Haloferax marinisediminis: one gene and its partners. The protein of the gene in region 3 binds, or shares a complex with, the protein of the main gene of each other region. Links are inferred from orthologs where the notes say so. Each region holds a gene or a part of one and is shown on either strand. Other genes may lie near its edges.

Evidence for each region. The genes of interacting proteins can lie anywhere in the genome.
Region 1: GJR98_RS08560 (region 3) and GJR98_RS01800 share a complex: the UniProt entries of both Methanocaldococcus jannaschii proteins name them as parts of the RNA polymerase complex. The link is inferred for Haloferax marinisediminis from one-to-one orthologs.
Region 2: GJR98_RS08560 (region 3) and GJR98_RS01805 share a complex: the UniProt entries of both Methanocaldococcus jannaschii proteins name them as parts of the RNA polymerase complex. The link is inferred for Haloferax marinisediminis from one-to-one orthologs.

Annotation. Positions count from the first base shown.
Region 1 is NZ_WKJP01000001.1:336,630-339,599, reverse strand. It holds GJR98_RS01800 (DNA-directed RNA polymerase subunit B''), read left to right. Parts: upstream 1-687; coding sequence 688-2,253; downstream 2,254-2,970. Other genes in the region: rpoB (DNA-directed RNA polymerase subunit B), read left to right, coding at 2,255-2,970; GJR98_RS01805 (DNA-directed RNA polymerase subunit H), read left to right, coding at 464-691. UniProt on the Methanocaldococcus jannaschii protein: DNA-dependent RNA polymerase (RNAP) catalyzes the transcription of DNA into RNA using the four ribonucleoside triphosphates as substrates. The Rpo2 subunit (Rpo2N and Rpo2C in this organism) is implicated in DNA promoter recognition and in nucleotide binding.
Region 2 is NZ_WKJP01000001.1:337,523-340,347, forward strand. It holds GJR98_RS01805 (DNA-directed RNA polymerase subunit H), read right to left. Parts: upstream 1,615-2,825; coding sequence 1,387-1,614; downstream 1-1,386. Other genes in the region: GJR98_RS01800 (DNA-directed RNA polymerase subunit B''), read right to left, coding at 1-1,390; GJR98_RS01820 (fluoride efflux transporter FluC), read right to left, coding at 2,344-2,700; GJR98_RS01825 (CrcB family protein), read right to left, coding at 2,697-2,825. UniProt on the Methanocaldococcus jannaschii protein: DNA-dependent RNA polymerase (RNAP) catalyzes the transcription of DNA into RNA using the four ribonucleoside triphosphates as substrates.
Region 3 is NZ_WKJP01000001.1:1,643,755-1,648,073, forward strand. The notes cover bases 653-3,375. They hold GJR98_RS08560 (RNA polymerase Rpb4 family protein), read right to left. Parts: upstream 2,331-3,375; coding sequence 1,974-2,330; downstream 653-1,973. Other genes in these bases: GJR98_RS08550 (16S ribosomal RNA methyltransferase A), read right to left, coding at 653-1,286; GJR98_RS08555 (DUF655 domain-containing protein), read right to left, coding at 1,330-1,920; GJR98_RS08565 (50S ribosomal protein L21e), read right to left, coding at 2,334-2,624; GJR98_RS08570 (cystathionine gamma-synthase), read left to right, coding at 2,748-3,375. Also shown: GJR98_RS08545 (mechanosensitive ion channel family protein), read right to left, coding at 1-419; more of GJR98_RS08550, read right to left, coding at 423-652; more of GJR98_RS08570, read left to right, coding at 3,376-3,908; GJR98_RS08575 (hypothetical protein), read left to right, coding at 4,028-4,282. UniProt on the Methanocaldococcus jannaschii protein: DNA-dependent RNA polymerase (RNAP) catalyzes the transcription of DNA into RNA using the four ribonucleoside triphosphates as substrates. This subunit is less well bound than the others.

The DNA of each region.
Region 1 (2,970 bases), 1.3 Mb from region 3 along the record:
GCCTGTGACGTTCGGAAAAGCGCCCGAGGCGGGATTTGAACCCGCGTCACGACCGTGACAGGGTCGTATGATGGGCCACTACACCACCCGGGCTTACTGAAGTGAGTTGTCGGATACGGAGAGCGCCCGAGGCGGGATTTGAACCCGCGTCACGACCGTGACAGGGTCGTATGATGGGCCACTACACCACCCGGGCCCTCCGTCTGCAATCATTCGTAGCCGAGGTTTATAGATAAGACTTACCATCTCGATTGCCCTTGGCGTGCGGTACCGCGATTCTTGCCCCGAAGACATTTATATCGCTATACCCCATGCCAATACGTGACGATTCGCGCATCTCCGGTGCGTGACCTCCGATAGCCCCGCTTTTCGTAGACGCAGTTAACAAGGGTTAAATGGGTGGCTCCCAAAATCTGCCGTAGTATCCCGTGACAGCTTCTTCCAGCACCCAGCAGCACCATACATGGTAGACGTAAGCCAACACACACTGGTTCCAGAACACACTGTCCTCGACGACGAGGAAGTCGAGAGTGTGTTACAGGAGTACAACGTCGAGAAGACGAATCTCCCGAAAATCAAGAGGAAAGACCCGGCGCTCCCGGACGATGCAGAGCCCGGTGACGTCATCAAGATTGTCCGGAATTCGCGAACGACCGACAAAGCAGTCGTATACCGACTGGTGATCGAATGAACCGACAAGCGCGACGCGAGGTCTCTCGCAAGTACTTCTCTGAAGAACGGCTCGCTGAACATCACTTCCGCTCGTTTAACGCGTTCCTCGAACGCGGCATGTCCGAGGTCGTCGAGGAGAAGGCGACCATCGAGACCGACATCGGTGACAAAGAGGGCGAAGAACCGGTCTACGTCGAACTCGGTGGCGTCCGCGTCGAGACGCCCCGTGTCCGCGAAGCCGACGGTTCCGAGGAACTGCTCTTCCCGCAGGAAGCGCGCCTGCGCAACATCACCTACTCCGCCCCCGTGTTCATGGAGATGTCCATCGTCCGCGGCGGCGAAGAAGAAGAGGAAGTCGTCGTCGACACGGCAGAGACCAAGGTCGGTCGGATGCCCATCATGGTCGGCTCCTCGAAGTGTAACATCGCAGAACTCACCGACGAGGACCTCGTCGAAATCGGTGAAGACCCCGTCGACCCCGGTGGCTACTTCATCGTCAACGGCTCCGAGCGCGTGCTCATGACCTCGGAGGACCTGGCGCCGAACAAGATTCTCGCCGAGTACGACACGAAGTACGGCGACGAGATTCAGGTCGCCAAGACCTTCAGTCAGCGCCGTGGCTACCGCGCACTCGTTCTCTGTGAGCGCAACCGCGAAGGACTCCTCGAAGTGTCGTTCCCATCTGTCTCGGGGAGCGTCAACTTCGTCACGCTCGTCCGCGCACTCGGACTCGAATCCGACGAGGAAATCGTCCACCGCGTCTCCGACGACCCGGAGATTGTGAAGTTCATGCTCGAGAACCTCGAAGAGGCCGACGTTCAGACCCAAGAACAGGCCATCGAGGCACTCGGAAAGCGCGTCGCTGGCGGACAGGGCAAGAACTACCAGCTCAAGCGCGCCAACTACGTCATCGACCGCTACCTCCTTCCGCACCTCCACGAAGAAGGTGCCGAAGAAGAGGAAGTGCGCATGAACAAGTCGTACTACCTCTGCCGCATGGCCGAGGCGTGTTTCGAACTCGCACTCCAGCGCCGCGAGTCCGACGACAAAGACCACTACGCCAACAAGCGCCTCAAGGTGTCCGGCGACCTGATGAAGGACCTGTTCCGGACGGCGCTCAACAAGCTCGCACGCGACGTGAAGTACCAGCTCGAGCGTGCGAACATGCGTAACCGTAATCTCACGGTCAACACCGTGGTTCGGTCTGACGTTCTCACCGAACGTCTCGAACACCCCATCGCGACGGGGAACTGGGTTGGTGGCCGCTCCGGCGTCTCCCAGCTCGTCGACCGCACCGACTACATGGGTGTGCTGTCTCACCTGCGCCGCCTTCGCAGTCCGCTTTCGCGGTCGCAGCCTCACTTCGAGGCACGCGACCTGCACGCGACCCAGTGGGGTCGCATCTGCCCGTCTGAGACGCCAGAAGGGCCGAACTGTGGTCTGGTGAAGAACTTCGCGCAGGCGATGGAGCTCTCTCAGAACGTCGAAGACGAACAGGCACTGAAACGAGAACTTGCGTCGATGGGTGTCGAGGGTATCCCCGGCATCGACAGCATCGACCCCACACCTGCAGACGACTAACATGGCTCAGGCACAGCGAGAAGCGAAAGTATACGTCAACGGTAGTCTCGTCGGGACGCACCCCGACCCCAACCAACTCGCAGCGCAGATTCGCGAGGCACGTCGCCGCGGCGACGTCAGCCAGATGGTGAACGTCTCCGTCAAGGAGCGCACCCGCGAAGTGATCATCAACGCGGACGCCGGGCGTGCCCGTCGTCCCCTCATCGTCGTCGAAGACGGTGAACCGCTGCTCACGGACGAACACGTCGAAGCACTCGAAAACGACGAACTCGACTTCGAGGACCTCGTCGACCGTGGACTCGTCGAGTTCATCGACGCCGAGGAAGAAGAGGACATCTACGTCGGCGTCGACGAAGACGAACTCAACGAAGACCACACCCACCTCGAAATCGACCCACAGCTCATCTTCGGTATCGGTGCCGGGATGATTCCGTACCCGGAACACAACGCCTCGCCGCGTATTACGATGGGTGCAGGGATGATGAAGCAGTCGCTGGGGATTCCGGCCGCGAACTACCGTATCCGCCCGGACACCCGCCAGCACCTCATGCACTACCCACAGCTCTCGATGGTCAAGACCCAGACCACGGAGCAGATTGGGTTCGACGAGCGCCCGGCTGCACAGAACTTCGTCGTGGCCGTGATGTCCTACGAGGGGTTCAACATCGAGGACGCACTCGTCATGAACAAGGGCTCTGTCGAACGTGCCCTCGCTCG
Region 2 (2,825 bases), 1.3 Mb from region 3 along the record:
AGATGCGACCCCACTGGGTCGCGTGCAGGTCGCGTGCCTCGAAGTGAGGCTGCGACCGCGAAAGCGGACTGCGAAGGCGGCGCAGGTGAGACAGCACACCCATGTAGTCGGTGCGGTCGACGAGCTGGGAGACGCCGGAGCGGCCACCAACCCAGTTCCCCGTCGCGATGGGGTGTTCGAGACGTTCGGTGAGAACGTCAGACCGAACCACGGTGTTGACCGTGAGATTACGGTTACGCATGTTCGCACGCTCGAGCTGGTACTTCACGTCGCGTGCGAGCTTGTTGAGCGCCGTCCGGAACAGGTCCTTCATCAGGTCGCCGGACACCTTGAGGCGCTTGTTGGCGTAGTGGTCTTTGTCGTCGGACTCGCGGCGCTGGAGTGCGAGTTCGAAACACGCCTCGGCCATGCGGCAGAGGTAGTACGACTTGTTCATGCGCACTTCCTCTTCTTCGGCACCTTCTTCGTGGAGGTGCGGAAGGAGGTAGCGGTCGATGACGTAGTTGGCGCGCTTGAGCTGGTAGTTCTTGCCCTGTCCGCCAGCGACGCGCTTTCCGAGTGCCTCGATGGCCTGTTCTTGGGTCTGAACGTCGGCCTCTTCGAGGTTCTCGAGCATGAACTTCACAATCTCCGGGTCGTCGGAGACGCGGTGGACGATTTCCTCGTCGGATTCGAGTCCGAGTGCGCGGACGAGCGTGACGAAGTTGACGCTCCCCGAGACAGATGGGAACGACACTTCGAGGAGTCCTTCGCGGTTGCGCTCACAGAGAACGAGTGCGCGGTAGCCACGGCGCTGACTGAAGGTCTTGGCGACCTGAATCTCGTCGCCGTACTTCGTGTCGTACTCGGCGAGAATCTTGTTCGGCGCCAGGTCCTCCGAGGTCATGAGCACGCGCTCGGAGCCGTTGACGATGAAGTAGCCACCGGGGTCGACGGGGTCTTCACCGATTTCGACGAGGTCCTCGTCGGTGAGTTCTGCGATGTTACACTTCGAGGAGCCGACCATGATGGGCATCCGACCGACCTTGGTCTCTGCCGTGTCGACGACGACTTCCTCTTCTTCTTCGCCGCCGCGGACGATGGACATCTCCATGAACACGGGGGCGGAGTAGGTGATGTTGCGCAGGCGCGCTTCCTGCGGGAAGAGCAGTTCCTCGGAACCGTCGGCTTCGCGGACACGGGGCGTCTCGACGCGGACGCCACCGAGTTCGACGTAGACCGGTTCTTCGCCCTCTTTGTCACCGATGTCGGTCTCGATGGTCGCCTTCTCCTCGACGACCTCGGACATGCCGCGTTCGAGGAACGCGTTAAACGAGCGGAAGTGATGTTCAGCGAGCCGTTCTTCAGAGAAGTACTTGCGAGAGACCTCGCGTCGCGCTTGTCGGTTCATTCGATCACCAGTCGGTATACGACTGCTTTGTCGGTCGTTCGCGAATTCCGGACAATCTTGATGACGTCACCGGGCTCTGCATCGTCCGGGAGCGCCGGGTCTTTCCTCTTGATTTTCGGGAGATTCGTCTTCTCGACGTTGTACTCCTGTAACACACTCTCGACTTCCTCGTCGTCGAGGACAGTGTGTTCTGGAACCAGTGTGTGTTGGCTTACGTCTACCATGTATGGTGCTGCTGGGTGCTGGAAGAAGCTGTCACGGGATACTACGGCAGATTTTGGGAGCCACCCATTTAACCCTTGTTAACTGCGTCTACGAAAAGCGGGGCTATCGGAGGTCACGCACCGGAGATGCGCGAATCGTCACGTATTGGCATGGGGTATAGCGATATAAATGTCTTCGGGGCAAGAATCGCGGTACCGCACGCCAAGGGCAATCGAGATGGTAAGTCTTATCTATAAACCTCGGCTACGAATGATTGCAGACGGAGGGCCCGGGTGGTGTAGTGGCCCATCATACGACCCTGTCACGGTCGTGACGCGGGTTCAAATCCCGCCTCGGGCGCTCTCCGTATCCGACAACTCACTTCAGTAAGCCCGGGTGGTGTAGTGGCCCATCATACGACCCTGTCACGGTCGTGACGCGGGTTCAAATCCCGCCTCGGGCGCTTTTCCGAACGTCACAGGCCAAGCGACGCGTCTCGTCGCGTCGCGACCCTCTTCGTGCTGTAAACGCCAGACAAAGGGATTTGAACCAGCGAGCAACGCGAAGCGTTGCGAGCGTGGGCGGGCGAACTATTACCCATCAACCAACAGACGATGTGCGTTCCCACACGTCTACGGACCTCTGACACTCGATGCAGTCGTAGATTCGTTCGAATTCGAACGAGACAACACCGGCTTTCGCCTCCCCGAGAGCCTGCTGAACTACTAGCCCCCTCGACGGGCGAGACGTTAGCCGACGATACCGCCCATCGCACCGCCAATCGCCACCCCAATCAACGCCGCCAACAACGTCCCAAAGGCGTAGCGCGCCGCCGTCCGGTAGTCACCCACGTCGAGGAGTTCGGCGACACCGACGGCGAACGAGGAGAAGGTGGTGAACGCCCCGCAGAATCCAGTTCCGGCGAGCGTCGCGAGTGGGTCACCGACCGGCGCGGTTACGACGAACCCCAGTGCGATGCTCCCGAGGACGTTGACAGTGAAGGTACTCCACTTGCCGACGATCTGTTGGTCGACGACGTGTCGGGAGACGGCACCGAGCATCCCGCCGAGGCCGACGAACACGACGGACGTAGCCGAGAGGCTCACAGTTTCTTCCCTCCGACGACGAGGCCCAGCGCTGCAGCGGCGAAGCCGAGTGCGTAGTTCGCGCCGACGTTGAGGAGTCCGCCCGTCATCGTGAGGCCGGCGGTCTGGACGGCAAAGGTGCTGTA
Region 3 (4,319 bases):
CTGCCGAGGACGGTAGTGACGACGTACGCACCGACGAGGAACGCCGCAGAGAGGGCAATCTGCACGAGTGTGTCCGTCCCGAGTCCGTACTGTTCGGACAACGTGGCGATGTCGCCCGAAGACGACCAGACCGAAAAGAGGAACACTCCACCGAGGACGACACCGACGAGGCGGAACAGCGTGACGCCGAGGTGCCAGATAGCCGACGAGACGTTCTCGGAATCTCTGTCGTGCAGTCGCGCACCGAGCGACCAGATGGCGACGATTACAGCGAGCGCCAGGGCGCTCGCGCCGATGCGCAACTCGACCGACGGGAACAACGTCGCAAAGTCGATTGGTGCGTTGCTCTGGAGGGCGACTATCGAGTGTGTGTGAGGAGACATGGAGGACAGAAGGGAGGCGTACACGGGGTGTGTCATAGTTTACAAGCCGACGTCTGCGGCCAGTTGGGCGAGTTCGGCGAACTCTGCGGGTGCCATGTTTCCGGCGCGTTTCCGGAGGACGTCTTCGTCAGCGGCATCGACGACTGCGTCGGGGTCGGACAACCCAGAGATGTGTGGCGTGTTTCGAATCCCGTTGCGAATCGTCTTGCGACGCTGGGTGAACAACGCCTTCACGAAGTCGAGGAAGAACTCCTCGTCGTCGACCTCGTAGTCCGGCGCACGCGGCGTCACGCGGACGATGGCGCTCTGGACAGCGGGTTTGGGGGCGAAAGCTTCACGAGGAACGATTTCACAGACGTCGACCTCGCCGTAGTGTTGTGCGCTCACCGAGAGGCGGCCGTACTCGGACGTTCCCGAGTCGGCGGCCATCCGCTCGCCGAACTCTTTCTGGAACATGAGCACGAGCGGTTTTCCTCGCGGGAGGAGACGGAACGATATCTCCGAGGAGATGCCGTACGGGAGGTTCGAGACACACGCCGTGAACTCGGGGAGGTCCACCTCGAGTGCGTCGCCTTCGATGACCGTGAGGCGACCCGCCTCGACTTCGTCGGCGAACTCACGGCGGAGATGCGCCGCGAACGTCCCGTCCTGTTCGACGACGGTCACACGGTCTGCGACGTCGAGGAGTCGGTCGGTCAGGACGCCCGGTCCACCACCGATTTCGAGGATGTGAGATTTGTCTGTGTCCTCGGGGAGATACGTCGGGATTCGGTCGACGACGCGGTCGTCGACGAGGAAGTGCTGGTCTCGGTCGGGGTCACCGCGGACGCCTGCCCGGCGGATGAGCGCGTCCGGGTCGCGTGTGCCGGCCGCGCGAGCCTGTTCGCTTCCGTCGCTCGTCATTGCCAGAGGTAGCGTGTGCGGCCGGGTAAAACTCCCGTTCCACTTATTGGTCGTTTCGAACGAACGTCTTGTACTTCACGTCGTCGTCGTGGAGTTCGTCGAGGATGCGCTCGACGATGACCTCTTTCGGATGGTGAAGCCCGGAGACGCGCTCGTGGAGGTCGTCGAACGACTCGAACGGGCCGTAGCGCTTCCGCTCTTCGAGAATCTTGTCCCGCAGCTTCTTGCCGATACCGGGGAGCAAGTTGAGTTGGTGGAGGCGAAGCGTAATCGGTTGGGCCTCGTTGTAGAAGTTCACGAAGCGTGCTTCGTCGGCGTCGACAATGTCCTGGACGACGTACTCTAATTCGGAGTCCGCCGTATTCGAGAGGTCACCGTACGACAACCGCTCGACGTTCTGGACGACTTCGCGGTCTGCAACTGGCGCGACGACGACGCGGTCGCCGATGCTCACGTCCGCGTCTTCAGCCAGCGTCAACTCGAGGAGACGGAAGTTCGACTCGTCGAGCGCGTAGGCGATGGGCTCTGCGTCGAACCGTCGTCGGCCATCATTTTGACGCCCGTGCCGGAGCACGTCGAGCAACACGGCGTACTCGACCGTTGCGTCGGCGTCGCCGCTCTCCGAAGCTGTCATGTCAGTAGATACGACGAGGCTATATTTAAATAGTTGGCCGCGCCGTCGCCCGTTCAGACGTACTTGGCGACGACGTTGAGAATCTCGTCGAGTTCGTCGCCAGAGAGTGCGTACCGTTGCTGGGCGAACACCGCACGCAGTTCGTCGCGGGACTCCGGCAGGAGGTCCGCGATTTTGATTGCGGTGGGGGCGTCGACTTTCTCAAGTTCGGCGAGCTCCTCGACGAGTTCGCGAGATTCCTCGGGGTCGAGGTGGGCGAACCGGTTGACGTGCTCGATTGCACGCGCCAGCTCGTAGCGCATCTCGCGCTCTTCGTCGGCAGCGCGTTCCGCCTCAACCTCGGCGAGGAGTTCTTTGACCTCAGACGTGGTCAGGTACTCCTCGTCGAGCTTTTCTTTGAAGATGGTCATCGCTTACTGCTGGGCGCGCAGGTGAGCGGGCCGGACGATAACCAGCTTCTCTTTGCCACCGTCGTTGATCTGGACCTTGAACGCACGGCCCTGTTTCCCGACGACCTCACCGGTGAGGCCGTTGAAGCGCGGGTGGAACCGTCCCTCGCGCACGCTCGGGTCGAGGTTGAGATGAACCTTCTGACCCTCGTCGAATTCGGCGATAGAGCGCTGCGGCGGCGAAGTACCGCGCTCGCGCGGCTTGTTCGAGAGCTTTCCTCGCGTCCCCTTCATTGGACCATTGGAGCTCGGCATAGTCGTGAGAACGAGTACTTGCGTCGCCATTATAAATTGCACGTTACGAACCGCGCGTGTGCATCTCCCGCGTGGTCGCGGCGGAGGGACGGACTTAACCCGAGTCGGTGCGGGGGTTCGCGTATGACCGAAGACGAGCGACGCATCGAGACGCGCGCCATCCACGCTGGGCAGGAGCCCGACGAGGAGACGGGCGCGCTCATGACGCCAATCTACGCGAACTCCACGTACGTACAGGACGGCCCTGGCGACCACCGTGGCTACGAATACTCTCGGACGGGGAATCCGACGCGGACCGACCTCGAAACGAATCTCGCGGCGCTCGAAGGCGGCTCGTACGGCCGGGCGTTCTCCTCGGGGATGGGTGCAATCAACACCGTCCTCAACCTGCTCGAAGCGGGCGACCACGTCGTCGCCGGCAACGACGTCTATGGGGGAACACACCGCATCTTCACGCAGGTCTACGAGAAGTACGACCTCGAATTCGACTTCGTCGAGACGACCGACCACGACGCCGTCCGCGACGCTGTCCGCGACGAGACGGAACTCGTGTGGGTCGAGACGCCGACGAACCCCCTCATGCGCGTCAACGACATCGAAGCGCTGGCCGACATCGCCCACGAAGCCGATGCGCTCTGCGCCGTCGACAACACCTTCGCGACGCCGTACCTCCAGCGCCCGCTCGAACACGGTGCCGACATCGTCTCGCACTCGCTGACGAAGTACCTCGGTGGCCACTCCGACATCGTCGGTGGCGCGCTCGTCACCGACGACGAGGAGCTCGACGAGGAGATTGGCTTCTACCAGAACTCCGTGGGTGCGACGCCCTCGCCGTTCGACTGCTTCCTCGTCCTCCGTGGGACGAAGACGCTGCCCGTCCGCATGGACCGTCACTGCGACAACGCCCGTGAACTCGCCGCGTGGCTCGACGACCACGAAGCCGTCTCTGAAGTGTTCTATCCCGGTCTCGACTCCCACCCGCAACACGAACTCGCGGCCGAACAGATGGACGACTTCGGCGGCATGCTCTCGTTCGAACTGGACGGGACGCTCGAACAGGCGTCGACAGTCGTCAAAGAGACCGAGGTGTTCACGCTCGCCGAGAGCCTCGGCGGCGTCGAGAGTCTCATCGAGCAACCCGCGGCGATGACGCACGCCGCCATCCCCCGCGAAGAACGTCTCGAAGCGGGACTCACCGACGGTCTCATCCGTGTCTCGGTCGGCATCGAACACATCGACGACATGAAAGCAGACTTCGAACAGGCGTTCGGCGAAGCGTTCTGACCGGGGTCTCGTCTTCTCATTTCCTCCTCGAAGAACGCCGTTCTGGGCATCGAAACGGTTGTTTCCGACTTCTGGGAACCCGAGCAAGGGTTATAGACTATGACGATGAATCATTACATATGTCCCAGGAGTCAGCATCACTGAGCGCAGAGTTCGTCCAACAACCGACCCCAGAACTGGTCGACCACGTATTCGTCGACTCCGACGACCGAGAGGGAACGAGCCACAGCGCCGAACAGTTCGGTATCGGCCTCGCCGGCGGTGTCCTCCTCGGCGGAATCGTAGGTCTCATCGTGGGATCGCTCCAGCTTGGCGTCCTGTACGGGTTACTCTTCGGCGTCGTCGTCGGCCTCTACCTGATGGAAGTCCGCTGAGACGGTCGCTCGCCAACGCAGTCGCTCAGCGGGATGC